Regions from separate parts of the Ochrobactrum sp. PL_is501 genome, predicted to be linked through region 1. Evidence: predicted binding sites of a transcription regulator. Region 1 holds the regulator's gene; each other region holds the start of a gene.
What was found. The regulator LexA, encoded in region 1, represses DNA repair genes until DNA is damaged. The targets are predictions, from matches to a motif close to TGTTCNNNNTGTGTTCNG.
Positions count from the first base shown of each region.

Region 2: a site for LexA is predicted at 3,544-3,561, ahead of uvrA (excinuclease ABC subunit UvrA). Genes of this name have one in related genera too.
Region 3: a site for LexA is predicted at 2,458-2,475, ahead of parE (DNA topoisomerase IV subunit B). Genes of this name have one in related genera too.

Region 1 covers NZ_JBVPGR010000037.1:76,310-81,026, reverse strand. The annotation lists gene AC0TOF_RS16325 (molybdopterin molybdotransferase MoeA) at 1-1,175, shown strand, start outside; gene lexA (transcriptional repressor LexA) at 1,413-2,138, shown strand; gene AC0TOF_RS16315 (ComEC/Rec2 family competence protein) at 2,215-4,717, opposite strand, start outside.
Region 2 covers NZ_JBVPGR010000037.1:241,371-246,087, reverse strand. The annotation lists gene AC0TOF_RS17090 (hypothetical protein) at 1-362, opposite strand, end outside; gene uvrA (excinuclease ABC subunit UvrA) at 483-3,407, opposite strand; gene AC0TOF_RS17080 (hypothetical protein) at 3,805-4,281, opposite strand; gene ssb (single-stranded DNA-binding protein) at 4,397-4,717, shown strand, end outside.
Region 3 covers NZ_JBVPGR010000035.1:379,379-384,095, forward strand. The annotation lists gene AC0TOF_RS13120 (hypothetical protein) at 1-105, shown strand, start outside; gene parE (DNA topoisomerase IV subunit B) at 228-2,333, opposite strand; gene AC0TOF_RS13130 (DMT family transporter) at 2,642-3,571, shown strand; gene lipB (lipoyl(octanoyl) transferase LipB) at 3,579-4,346, opposite strand; gene AC0TOF_RS13140 (GGDEF domain-containing protein) at 4,405-4,717, opposite strand, start outside.

The DNA of each region.
Region 1 (4,717 bases):
TGAAATCCGCAGAACCACACGGCAAGGAGCAAGTCGCTTTGTCCGACGCGGGAGGGCGCGTGGTTGCAACACCTGTGCTGGCACATTTTCTCCAACCGCCTTTCGACGGGTCGGCAATGGACGGTTATGCCCTGATTGCGCCCGACAACATCTCTTATCCTGTAAAGTTCGACATCATCGGCGAATCGGCGGCCGGCAATCGCTTCGAGGGCGAATTGGGAATCGGACAGGCGGTTCGCATTTTCACCGGCGCGCCAATCCCCAAAGGAGCTGATACCATTGTCATTCAAGAACACACCGAGCGTTCAGGCAACCAGCTGATCGTCCATGAAGGCATAGAGTCAGGACGGCATATCCGCCGTGCGGGCCTCGATTTTTCGCCCGTCAACATCGTCATTTCAACAGGACGCGAGCTGGACGCCGCGGCACTATCGCTGGCAGCCGCAAGCGGCAATGCAAAGGTTGACGTATTCAAGAAACCCAAGGTGGCGATCGTTGCGACTGGTGATGAACTCGTGCCTCCCGGTGATATTCCCGGGAAGGATCAAATTGTTGCATCGAACAGCATTGGAATCGCCGAAATCATAAGGCGGGCGGGCGGCAGCCCTGAGGATAAGGGGATTATTCCAGACGATCCAGCCAAGATTGAACAGGCGATAGCAGACAGCCTGCAAAGTGGCATCGACGTTCTGGTTACGATTGGCGGTGCGTCCGTCGGTGACCGGGATTTTGTGCACGGCGCGCTTCAAAAACTGGGAGTCGGTCTCGACTTCTGGAAAATAGCCATGAGGCCGGGCAAACCCCTGATGTATGGCCGCATCAGTGTGAAAGATAAAATTGTGCACGTCATAGGGTTGCCGGGTAATCCCGTCTCAAGCCTGGTCTGTGGCCTCGTATTTCTTCGTCCCCTTGTTGCCAAACTCGCTGGAACCAGTCTTGACGCCGACATCCGTCCGGCCAAGCTGGGCGTTACCCTGCCCGCTAACGATCATCGCCGCGATTATATTCGGGCAATAATCGAATCATCTCCGAATGGAACGCTGATCGCAAAGCCGTTTCCAGTTCAGGATTCGTCCATGCTTTCGGCCCTCGTCGGCTCGGATGCCCTAATCATCAGGGACGAGAACGCACCTACCGCCGCGATCGGTGATGATTGTCGTGTTCTTATGTTATAGAGCGGTCGTGCGCTCCCATTTTCAAATTACACGAGAAAAAACATATAACTAATTATAAAATATACATTATTTTTTGGACGCCACTTAAGGAACGCCGCGACCGGATCGGATACCGGCCTTCCATCCATTCTCGACGCAAATGTTAAGGATTTTAAAACCATTGCAGAACAAGACTGGAACATATAGTGTTCGTTCTGGTTTTGTTTTTCTCGATTCTTGGCCGGGAGGGTATCGCGCATGTTAACCCGCAAACAGCACGAGCTTCTGCTGTTCATTCACGAACGTCTGAAAGAGACGGGGATTCCCCCATCTTTCGATGAAATGAAGGAAGCGCTCGATCTGGCATCGAAATCGGGTATCCATCGTCTGATTACCGCTTTGGAGGAGCGTGGTTTTATCCGCCGCCTGCCGAACCGGGCACGTGCGCTCGAGGTCTTGCGTCTGCCAGATTCCATCGCTCCGGGGCTCAATGCGCAAAGGAAGTTTGCTCCCAGCGTTATCGAAGGTAGCCTGGGCAAAGCACCACCAGCCCCTCCATCATCGCGCCCCGCCCCTGCGGCTACCAATGACGATACATCTGCACCAGTTTCCGTGCCGGTCATGGGACGAATTGCTGCCGGTGTACCGATTTCCGCGATCCAGAATCAAACCCATTCCCTCAGCCTTCCGCCGGAAATGATTGGTGCAGGCGAGCATTACGCTCTCGAGGTCAAAGGGGATTCAATGATCGATGCTGGAATTTTTGACGGAGATACAGTCATTATCAAACGTGGCGATTCCGCAAATCCCGGTGAAATCGTTGTAGCGCTTGTCGATGACGAAGAAGCGACTTTGAAACGCTTTCGTCGCAAAGGAGCATCCATCGCGCTGGAAGCAGCCAATCCCGCCTATGAGACCCGAATCTTCGGCCCCGACCGTGTAAGGGTTCAAGGCAAGCTCGTTGGCTTGATCCGCCGCTATTAAAGTGTTGGCGCAAAATGCATAAAGCAAAAAGTTCGAGCAGATTGATCGGTCGTTTTTAGCTGACAGCGCTTAAGGGTCATTCGCAGCGATTTTCGTCATCGTCGACGTCTGCTGAACAGCTCCTTGAATTTCTGGCAGGCTGGGATTTTGGTTTGTATTCGCGTTCAGCCAAACCGCGAGCCGGGCGTGAATGGATGCGATGTAGATGCCAAGGACGGCTCGGCGTGTCGACTGCAAACCTTATCCGGTTGTCCTGTTGCAGAGTAGATATCGGTTGCCCCACCTCGGCTCTTGTTGTTTCGGGAGAAACTACGAGTAAAGCCTGGGAAACTCCGTTTTGTTCTGATGCTTTTCCGAGTCTTATCTCCACAGCTCCCTTTAACGCCAAATCACGTTTACTGATAATCAGGATAGTTGAACGACGGCACGAAGCTTCTTTACCGGGAATAGCGAGAATAACCACATCGCCAATATTGCAGGCTATCTCTCGCATTGCAGTGTCTGCCGTATAGGCAAGTATGCGTCCATCGCGCAAGCTGATCGTGCATAAACCATCTTCGCACTCGAACCGATTTCCATCGGTTCCTTCGTTATTCTTGCCTGTCGCCGGCGCGATAAACTCATCGACCAGATAGGCAGTTTTCCAATTGTCGGCTGTAAATTGCGAGGGGCGACTTCGATTGATTGCCAGCCTCCCATCAGCCAGTCGGACCCCCACCAGTTTGGCATCTTCCGATACCACGATGTCGGGAAAAGGCTCACTGACGAAAGCCACGAACCCAAGAACAATGAAAGGGAGCGCCAGCGCCTTCAGTCGCGTCGACAAAACGACACCCAGAACGAGCGCGATGGTCCAAACAACAAGCGTGAGAGAAGGCATGGCTCCCGGATTGCCGTCGGGTGACCATGTCGCCACGAAAGCAGCTATATGACGGACAGCAAAAATACCCCAGCCCATTATCTGTAAAGGCACCCAGTCCAGTCGCAATGGCATTAGCACAAGACCGAAGACGGCAAACGGCATTACGAGAAGAGCTATTACGGGTTCGGCGAGGACATTTCCTACCAAACCAAACGGCGCTGTGTTGTTGAAGTGATAAGCTGCAAAAATCCCGCTCGCCAGCCCGGCAATGAGGGACGTGCCCGCCGCCGCTGTGAGCAGCTTCAAGATTTTTCCGGCAAAACCAGGAACTGCCTTCCCGCGTTCTTCCGCGCCAAAACGCTTGCTCGCATTGCGTTCGCTCCACCAAGCATAGCCGGCAATCAACGCAGCCGTAGCCGAGAAAGACATTTGAAAACTCGGCCCCAATATTTCATGCGGCGAAATTGCAATCATAGCGACCGCTGCAATCGCCAGGTTACGCATACTGATGGCAGCACGGTCCACCAGCAATGCGCCAAGCATGACTGCGATCATCACGTAGCTTCGTTGTGCAGCGACATCAGCACCCGACATGGCAAGATAGAAGGTGCAGCTTAGCAAGGAGAGAAATGCCGCATACTTCTTCACCGGATGCCTTACGCTGAAAGCCGGAAATAGTGCGAAGAGAGACCGCAACGTCAGCATGACGACCCCTGCGGCAAGCGCCATGTGCAAGCCTGAGATCGACAGAATATGCGCAAGCCCCGCTTTACGCAGATCTTCATTCGTCTGCTCGCTGATCCCCGCGCGCGTGCCTGCTACGAGTGCCGCAGCGACACTACCGTCCTCACCGCCTATCACTTCCTCAATGCGTTCAGACACCTGAACACGCAGCATCGCAATCCACTGGGAAATTTCGGCGGTCAGTTCATCTGGCGGAGGAACCGTCGCAACTTTAGGCGTTCCGAGAAAGAAACCATTGGCGCCAATCCCATTGAAATAAGCATGAAATGAGAAATCATAATTGCCGGGACGAACCGGACCTGACGGTGTGCGCAATCGCGCGAAACCCGTCAGCCCACTGCCAATCGTCGTAGAGGCCGGAATATCCCTTGCATTGATGCGAATGCGTTTTGGTGGAAAACGAAGCTCTGGGCGTTCGGTCTGGAGCACATCCAGTGTTACTCGCCAACTGCCATTATCCTGATATTCCAGAGCAACAACCCGGCCTGTTACGCGTGTTGCGACATCTGAACCCAACATCGGCGTTGCACGGCGTTCCGTCTCCCATTTGGCGACTACAAGCCCCGCCACCAAAGCGATGCTCAATGTTATGCCTTGAGCTGCAACATAATACCGGCGCGCTGCACTCCTAAAGATGACGGCAATTGCAAGCATGGACAAAAGTGGTGTCCATTCAGGTTCGAATGAGAGCGTGAAATAAATGATCGCGCCAACACCGGCGAAAACTGGCAGCAAAAGAAAAAACAGGCCACGCCCGACTTCAGTTTCGATCGCGGCCCTGATCAGATTTTTCGCAATGGAAGGAATAGATAGAAGACGTTCACGCAGGAGGGATGCAGATGGCTTGACCAGTTTCGGATTTGCCGGAAATTCCTTTTCATTCTCTGGCCAGGCCTCTGGCAATAGTGTGCGCACAAAACCATCGGGCATGCTTCTGACAAGCGCCCGTTCGTTTGCATCGCTCGCCTCCCTG
Region 2 (4,717 bases), 170 kb from region 1:
TTTTCAGAGCGGGCCGTATAAATGGCGGATGACGGGTTTTTGCTGGCGGGCGCAGTGGTCGCTTCGAATGAATACGGGCTCAGAACTCGAACAGCTATTCTTCCAAGACTCGAGGGTTTGCAAAACAGATCAAGTTTTGCTGGATCAATTTTAGCTGGCTCCAGAGTGCTGATCGCAAACCAGTCTCCATCAAGACCAGCAAAAATCTTCTTGCGATATGCTTCTGGATTGGTGAAGTCGCCCACCAGAGTTTCCATGGTGGCTTTGTAGCGATCAAAAATGTTGGTCGTGTCAGCTAAAACCGGCGTAGCAGTGAACGCCAGTAGTGGACAGACGACCAGGCTAAGAATGCTGTGCCGCATGTCTATCCCCATCGGTCAGATTGTTTGCACCTTATCTCACAAGTGGCGATAAAAGTGCAAAAAGCCGTGGGGATAGGCATCAACAAGGGATGTTGGAGGCTCTACACACGCGAGCCGTTCCTACTCCGCCGCCTCTGAATCGCGCTTGGGGCGGCGTTCCAGCAGTTCCTTGAGGAAGTGGCCGGTGTAGGAGCGCTTCTCCTTCACAATGTCTTCCGGACGGCCCACGGCGACAATCTCGCCGCCGCCATCGCCGCCTTCCGGTCCAAGGTCGATCACCCAGTCGGCGGTCTTGATGACTTCGAGGTTATGCTCAATCACTACGACCGTATTGCCCTGTTCGACCAGTTCGTGCAGCACTTCCAAAAGCTTCGCCACATCATGGAAGTGCAGGCCGGTTGTCGGCTCATCCAGAATATAGAGCGTGCGGCCCGTCGCGCGGCGCGACAGTTCCTTGGCAAGCTTCACGCGCTGCGCTTCGCCGCCGGAAAGCGTCGTTGCCTGCTGGCCGACCTTGATATAGCCAAGCCCCACCTTGACGAGCGTTTCCAGCTTGTCACGCACCGCAGGCACGGCGGAGAAGAACTCCGCGCCTTCCTCAACCGTCATATCCAGCACATCGGCGATGGACTTGCCTTTGAACAGGACTTCCAGCGTTTCGCGGTTGTAACGCTTGCCGTGGCAGACGTCGCAGGTCACATACACATCCGGCAGGAAGTGCATCTCGATCTTGATGACGCCATCGCCCTGGCAGGCCTCGCAGCGCCCGCCCTTCACGTTGAACGAGAAGCGGCCTGGCTGATAGCCGCGTGCCTTGGCTTCCGGCAGACCCGCGAACCAGTCGCGGATCGGCGTGAAGGCGCCGGTATAGGTCGCCGGGTTGGAGCGCGGGGTGCGGCCAATCGGAGACTGGTCGATGTCGATCACCTTGTCGAGGAATTCCAGCCCTTCGATACGGTCATGCTCTGCCGGATGCTCACGCGACCCCATGATGCGGCGCGAAGCGGCCTTGAACAGCGTTTCGATCAGAAAGGTGGACTTGCCGCCGCCTGAAACGCCGGTGACGGCGGTGAAGGTGCCGAGCGGAATATCCGCCGAGACATTTTTGAGGTTGTTGCCGCGCGCGCCCACCACCCGGATGCGCTTGGATTTCTCAATCTTGCGCCGTTCCGCCGGAACCGCAACCTCCATCGCGCCCGACAGATATTTGCCGGTCAGCGAGTTTGCGTTGGACATCACATCCTGCGGCGACCCCTGAGCGATGATCTTGCCGCCGTGGACACCAGCCGCCGGGCCGATATCGACCACATAATCGGCGGTCAGGATCGCATCTTCATCATGTTCGACCACGATGACCGTATTGCCGAGATCGCGCAAGTGGCGCAGCGTGTCGAGAAGGCGGGCATTGTCGCGCTGATGCAGGCCGATGGACGGCTCATCCAGCACGTAAAGCACGCCCGTCAGACCCGAGCCGATCTGCGAGGCAAGACGGATGCGCTGGCTTTCTCCGCCCGACAATGTGCCGGAATTGCGCGCCAGCGTCAGGTAATCGAGACCGACGTCGTTGAGGAATTGCAGGCGCTCGCGGATTTCCTTGAGAATGCGGGCGGCAATTTCGCGCTGCTTGTCGTTGAAGCTGCTATCAATGTCATGGAACCAGGCATCGGCCTTGCGGATAGACATTTCGGTGATTTCACCGATATGCTTCATGCCAAGCTTGACCGCCAGCGCTTCCGGCTTCAGGCGGAAACCGTTACAGGCAGGGCAGGGCGTCGAGGCCATGAAGCGCTCGATATCTTCACGCGACCAGGCGGAATCGGTCTCCTTCCAGCGGCGTTCCAGATTGGGGATGACACCCTCGAACGGCTTTGTCGTCTGGTAAGAGCGCAAGCCGTCATCATACTGGAAGGTGATTTCCTTGCCCTTGGTGCCATAAAGAATGGCCTGCTGCGCTTCTTCCGAGAGATCAGCCCATTTTGCGCCGATCTTGAAGCCATAGGTTTTGCCGAGCGCTTCCAGCGTTTGATTGTAGTAAGGCGAGGAGGATCGCGCCCACGGGGCAATCGCGCCGTCCTTCAACACTGCCGTTTCGTCGGGAACGATCAGATTCGGATCGATGGCCTGCTGCGTGCCGAGACCGTCACAGGTCGGGCAGGCGCCGAACGGATTGTTGAACGAGAACAGGCGCGGCTCGATTTCGGGAATGGTGAAGCCGGACACCGGGCAGGCGAACTTTTCCGAGAAAAGAATCCGCTCATGGGTTTCGTTGGCCGACTTGTTGGCAGCGCCGCCTTCCGCCGTTTCTTCGGGCGGCAGCGGCTTGTCGGCGAATTCGGCAACGGCCAGACCTTCGGCAAGCTTGAGGCAGGTTTCCAGGCTGTCGGCGAGGCGGGTTGAAAGGTCCGCGCGCACCACGACACGGTCAACCACCACGTCGATATCGTGCTTGTACTTCTTGTCCAGTGCCGGAACGTCGGCGATTTCATAGAAGGTGCCGTCTACCTTGACGCGCTGAAAGCCCTTCTTCTGGAGCTCGGCCAATTCCTTCTTGTACTCGCCCTTGCGCCCGCGCACGATGGGCGCGAGGATATAGAGGCGGGTGCCTTCCTCAAGCGCCATGACGCGATCAACCATCTGGCTGACGGTCTGGCTTTCGATGGGCAGGCCGGTCGCGGGCGAATAGGGCACGCCGACACGCGCGAAGAGCAGGCGCATATAGTCGTAGATTTCGGTGACGGTGCCGACCGTCGAGCGCGGATTGCGGCTCGTCGTCTTCTGCTCGATGGAAATGGCGGGAGACAGGCCGTCGATCTGGTCGACATCCGGCTTCTGCATCATTTCCAGGAACTGGCGCGCATAGGCCGAAAGGCTTTCGACATAGCGGCGCTGGCCTTCCGCATAGATCGTATCGAAGGCAAGCGAGGATTTGCCCGAGCCGGAAAGACCCGTCATCACGATCAGCTTGTCGCGAGGCAGATCGAGATCGACATTTTTCAAGTTGTGTTCGCGCGCGCCACGTATGGAAATGAATTTCTGATCGCTCATTCCGCGTCCTGCCTGCTCATTATGCCATGGATAAACGGGCGCCGAATGGTGAAACACGTCGCGCCGGTACCTAATATGGGGTGGAACCCTCCAATAAGAAGGGGTCTCGGGTCATTCATCGATGCACTCTTATCATTAGAACAAATATCGAACAACCAGCCTTCTGATAGGCGATACGAAATGTGAACGCAAGAGCGTTGACTGTCACTCCTGACAGGAGCAGACTACCCTTACTCGCTGATAGCGGAGAGGTGCCGCGGTGGGATGACACGGCATCGGCAAGAGGTCCGCAGGAGGCGGGAGATCCAGTAGGGAGGTAAAGGAGCATGAGTCCACCTGACTACGTTGCCTAGCTTTCACAAGGATGAAAGCACGATCCGTTTCGGTTGCGGCAGCATCATTTCGCAAGGAATGATGCCTCGTTGATCGAAAGTGCGATTGCCGACAATTTGAATTTGCGCGGAATGCAAATGGCCGTGCGCCTTTGTGATCCGAAACCACCTGTTGGCGAATTATTGCCGACACATGAGCATCGCTCCAACCCAAGCCCTGCGCGCCAAAGATACAGTGAGCGGCAGGGCTTTTCCTTGGAAATCTGAACGGCCTCGCGGAGCACCTGCGGTTGTCGATTCATGAGGCACGCGAAGGCTGTTTTGAAATTAAGGCAGATGCGGTTTTTCACGCTGAAATAAGGAAAACTGCATTTTCCGTACAGGAAACGGTGCAAAAACCCATGAAAATTTGTGGCGAAGGCATGTCTTTTTAGTGTTGAAGGTTGCAATTTGAACAAAACAAGAACATAAACTCTGTGGACATTGACAAATTCACCGCGCCGGATTGAGCGCTCATTGAGCCAGTCCTGTAAGGTGAACATATGAGTTTCTGGTGATGGCGCATCATTGCGCCTGAGCCTTCATTTGGAAAGCGCCTCTTGTCCGTGCGAAGACATGCGGAAAGGGTGCGCGTGCGAGACCCGGAGTAATTTTTCGATGGCTGGTAGCGTCAACAAAGTCATTCTGGTCGGCAATCTTGGTGCCGATCCGGAAATTCGTCGCCTGAACTCGGGCGATGTGGTTGCCAATCTGCGCATTGCAACGTCGGAAAGCTGGCGCGACCGTCAGACCGGCGAACGCAAGGACCGCACCGAATGGCACAGCGTCGTCATTTTCAACGAGAACCTTGCCAAGGTCGCGGAACAGTATCTGAAGAAGGGCGCCAAGGTTTATATCGAAGGCGCGCTCCAGACCCGCAAATGGCAGGACCAGAACGGCAATGACCGTTACTCGACGGAAGTCGTGCTGCAGAAGTTC
Region 3 (4,717 bases), on a different contig from region 1:
GGAACGGGCACGCGCATTGTGACGCTGAGCACGGAACAAACATTTTTCGTCAAGGAATCGATTGAGGAAATTCAAGCCAAGCTTGGTATTGATGTGAAAGCTTAAAGCTTTATTTTAACAATGACTTAATAAGGCTTATTAAAAAAAGAAAATGAACGGCATCGCGCTTGCGAATTGCCGTTCATAGGAACAAGTGGTTCAGGTTTTAGTGTGATTGGAAACGTGCGCTAAATATCCAGTTCTTCGACAAAAGCCGCACGGTCCTGAATGAAGCGGAAACGCGCTTCCGGCTTGGTGCCCATCAGTTCATCGACCGTGTTGCGGGTTTCATCGACATATTCTTCGTCTACTTGAACACGCAGAAGCGTTCGCTTCTTCGGGTCCATGGTCGTTTCCTTGAGTTGTTCGGCGCGCATTTCGCCAAGGCCTTTGAAACGGCCTATTTCCACCTTGCCACGCCCGGTGAACATGGTGCGCAAAAGCTCATCCTTATGGGCTTCATCGCGCGCATAGGCGACCTTGCCGCCTTGGCTCAGTCGGAAAAGCGGAGGCACTGCCAGATAGAGATGGCCGTTGCGGATCAGGTCCGGCATCTCCTGATAGAAGAATGTGATGAGCAGAGACGCAATATGCGCACCGTCGACGTCAGCATCGGTCATGACGATGACGCGATCATAGCGCAGATCGTCTTCCCGATAGTTCTTGCGGGTGCCGCAGCCGAGAGCCTGAATGAGATCGGCGATCTGCTGGTTCGCCGTCAGCTTCTCGCGTCCCGCGCTGGCAACGTTCAGAATCTTGCCGCGCAACGGCAAAATGGCTTGATTAGCGCGATTGCGTGCTTGCTTGGCCGAACCACCTGCCGAGTCACCTTCGACAATAAACAGTTCTGCACCGGCGGCTGCGTTTTGCGTGCAATCGGCAAGCTTTCCCGGCAGGCGCAGCTTGCGCGTTGCGCTCTTGCGGACTGTCTCTTTTTCCTGGCGGCGGCGCAAACGCTCGTCTGCGCGGTCGATCACCCATTCCAGCAGGCGGGACGCTTCTTGCGGCGAAGCCGTCAGCCAGTGATCGAACGGATCGCGGATCGCATTTTCCACGATGCGCTGAGCTTCGACAGTCGCCAGCTTGTCCTTGGTCTGGCCGACGAATTCCGGCTCGCGGATGAAGACCGACAGCATGCCCGCTGCCGACACCATCACGTCGTCAGTGGTGATGATCGAGGCGCGTTTATTGTTGGTCAGTTCCGCATAGGCTTTCAGGCCGCGCGTCAGGGCAATGCGCAGGCCCGCCTCATGGGTGCCGCCATCGCCGGTCGGGATGGTGTTGCAATAGGAGTGAACGAAGCCGTCGCCGCCAAACCACGAAACTGCCCACTCGACAGCACCATGACCGCCCTGCTTCTCGGTCTTGCCTGCGAAAACCTCGCGTGTAACCTGATGCTCCTTGCCGAGCGATGCTTCGAGATAGTCTTTCAGGCCGCCGGGGAAGTGGAAAACGGCCTTTTCAGGCGTTTCCTTCTTCGGGTCTAGCAGGGAAGGATCGCAGTTCCAGCGGATTTCAACCCCGCCGAAAAGATAGGCTTTCGACCGCGCCATGCGATAAAGACGGTGGGGATCAAATTGTGCCGTCTTGCCAAAAATATCAGGGTCCGGGTGAAAACGGACCCGGGTGCCGCGACGGTTATGTACTTCGCCGACATCTTCCAGCCCGCCCTGCGGAATGCCGCGCGAGAAACGCTGGCGGTAAAGACGGCGATTGCGAGCGACTTCAACTTCCAGCACGTCAGAAAGGGCGTTTACCACCGAAACGCCGACGCCATGGAGACCGCCTGACGTTTCATAGGCCTTGCCATCGAATTTGCCGCCGGCATGGAGCTTGGTCATGATGACTTCGAGCGTAGATTTTCCAGGTACCTGCGGATGTTCATCCACTGGAATGCCGCGCCCATTGTCCGAAACCGTGACAAAACCGTCGGCATCGAAACTGACTTCGATGAAATTGGCATGTCCCGCCACTGCTTCGTCCATCGAGTTGTCGATGACTTCCGCAAAGAGGTGATGCAGAGCCTTTTCGTCCGTGCCGCCAATATACATGCCAGGACGCAGGCGCACTGGTTCAAGCCCCTCCAGGACGCGGATGGACGATGCGTTATAGTCGTCGCCTGCCGATGAAGCAGGCGGCGCCTTGGCCGTTACCGGCTTTGGAACAGAAAGCGACGACGCTGCCACCGGCTGCGCAACAGGTTGCGGCGACGCAGGTTTTTCACCTTGCCGTCCCTGTTCCCGTTCTCGGGCATTGTTAACTACTCTCGAGAAGAGATCGTTGCTATCGTCCATCTGTTCCGAAAAGCTCTCTATCTGAATTTCAGGAGGCCGCTGTCGAGCCTGCTCGCCAAAGACCGGAAAATACTGTTCGCGAATCACTTGAATGATGCCACGCGCGCTCGCGAAAGGCGACTAAAGTTCGCCTTACGTTCCATTTGCACACGGCTTTTTCAAAGGGTTTTGTTCAGAACGAAGCTGATTTGCACCAGAAAGCGGTCGAAAGTCAAACGAGGAGGACATTTCCAAGCAAATTGGATGGAAACGCCGCGGCAGTTCGCATAGAGGCATAGCGGGGAACATCCACATACCGAGAGATTGAAATGCAGAGCAGCGCAACAGGCGGCATGGAAGCGCACGTAAAAGGCATGGCGATCATGGTGCTTTCGGTGCTTCTGCTGCCTTTGATGGATGCCATCGGCAAGTGGCTCGCCATGGCAGACCACATGCCTCCGGCCGCCGTCACCTTCATGCGCTTTTTCGTTCAATGCTGGCTGATGTTCTTCATCCTGCTGATCGTCGGCGGTGTTGCTGCGTTGCGAACACAGCATCTGGCAGGCAATCTCATTCGCGGCGCATTGATGGGGTTTGGCGGGCTCTGCTTTTTTACAGCAGTCAAGTATATGCCTCTGGCGGATGCGATGGCCGTCTTCTTTGCCGAACCGCTTATTCTGACGCTGTTCTCGGCAATTTTCCTGAAGGAAAAAGTAGGCTGGAGAAGATTCAGTGCCGTTGGCATCGGTCTCATCGGCACGATGATCGTGATCCAGCCGAGTTTCGAGATTTTCGGCGCCGTCTCGCTTCTGCCGCTGGCAACCGCCGTAACATTTGCTATCTATCTGATTTTGAACCGCAAATATGGTGCGAAGGAAAGCCCGCTTGTTATGCAGTTTTATGCAGGTGTGGGCGGCTGGATGTTTGCAGGTCTCGCCATGATTTATGGAAGCGCAGCGGGGCTTGGTGACCTCAGTTTTGGCTTGCCGAACGGTATTCAACCCTGGCTGCTTCTCTTCCTTCTTGGGACGATCGGAACCGTTAGCCACTTGATGGTCGTGCAAGCGTTCAAACTGGCACCGGCATCCATGCTGGCGCCGTTCCAGTATCTTGAAATCGTCAATGCGGTTCTGGTTGGCCTGATCGTATTCGGCGATTTTCCGACGCCATCGAAATGGCTCGGTATCGTAATCATCGTCGGATCAGGTTTCTATGTTTTCATGCGCGAGCGTCGCGTGAAAGCCCAGCCGGTGGCTTGAGGCAGAGTTATTTGGGCTGACGCGGGCCGAAGACCGTCTCAAATGCCTTTCCAAGCGCGACATCCATGTCGCCCATCGTCACTGGCAAGCCGAGATCGACCAGGCTGGTGACGCCATGTTCCGAGATTCCGCATGGTACGATGCCAGAATAATGGCCGAGATCGGGCTCGACATTGATGGCAATGCCATGAAAGCTTACCCAGCGCCTGAGGCGGATGCCGATAGCCGCGATCTTGTCTTCGCACATGCCGCCACTGGCGAGTCGAGGCTTTTCAGGCCGCGTTACCCATACGCCAACGCGATCCTCACGCCGTTCGCCTTTGATGTTGAACTCGGCAAGGCTCTCGATGATCCATTGTTCGAGCGCCGTCACGAAGGCACGCACATCCTCGCGGCGGCGTTTCAGGTCGAGCATCACATAAGCCACGCGCTGGCCCGGCCCGTGATAGGTATACTCACCGCCGCGCCCCGTGTTGAAGACGGGCAGGCTGTCTGGTGTCAACAGATCGCTTGCATTGGCGCTTGTTCCTGCCGTGTAAAGCGAGGGATGTTCGACCAGCCATACGAGTTCGTTTGCAGTGCCTTCCCGAATGGCCTGCACACGCGCTTCCATAAAAGCCAGGGCTTCCTCATAGTCCGTCAGCCCGTCTGCGATGACCCAGTCTACAGGCGGAGCATCTGCCTGTTGCGGCAGGAAATGCGTTTCCAGCGCGTCGCGTTCGCGCGGCTTTTGTGGGGTGTTTTCGGAAACAGGAGATGCGGAACTGTTCATCATGATGGCAGCATATGGCGGTTTTGTAGCTTAACCGCCAGATGTCAAAATGCCTCTCCGATCAATGAATCGCGAGCGGCACTTCCTTTTCGCAGCGATTACGGCCTCCCTGCTTGGCCCGATAGAGCGCCCGGTCAGCGGCGTTCACAAGGTGGCTGTAGTCCGGATGGCCGTTGAACGCCGCGATACCGATGGACAAGGTTACAGACTGATGTGCGCCATCGGGCAGTTTCATCGGCTGTTGGGCTATTTGTCTGCGCAGTTCCTCGCCGATTGCAAACGCCTTGTCTGCGTCTGCTTCGACAAGCGCGACCAGAAATTCTTCACCGCCATAGCGGAACACAAAATCGCTCGGGCGGCAGAGCGAAAGGATT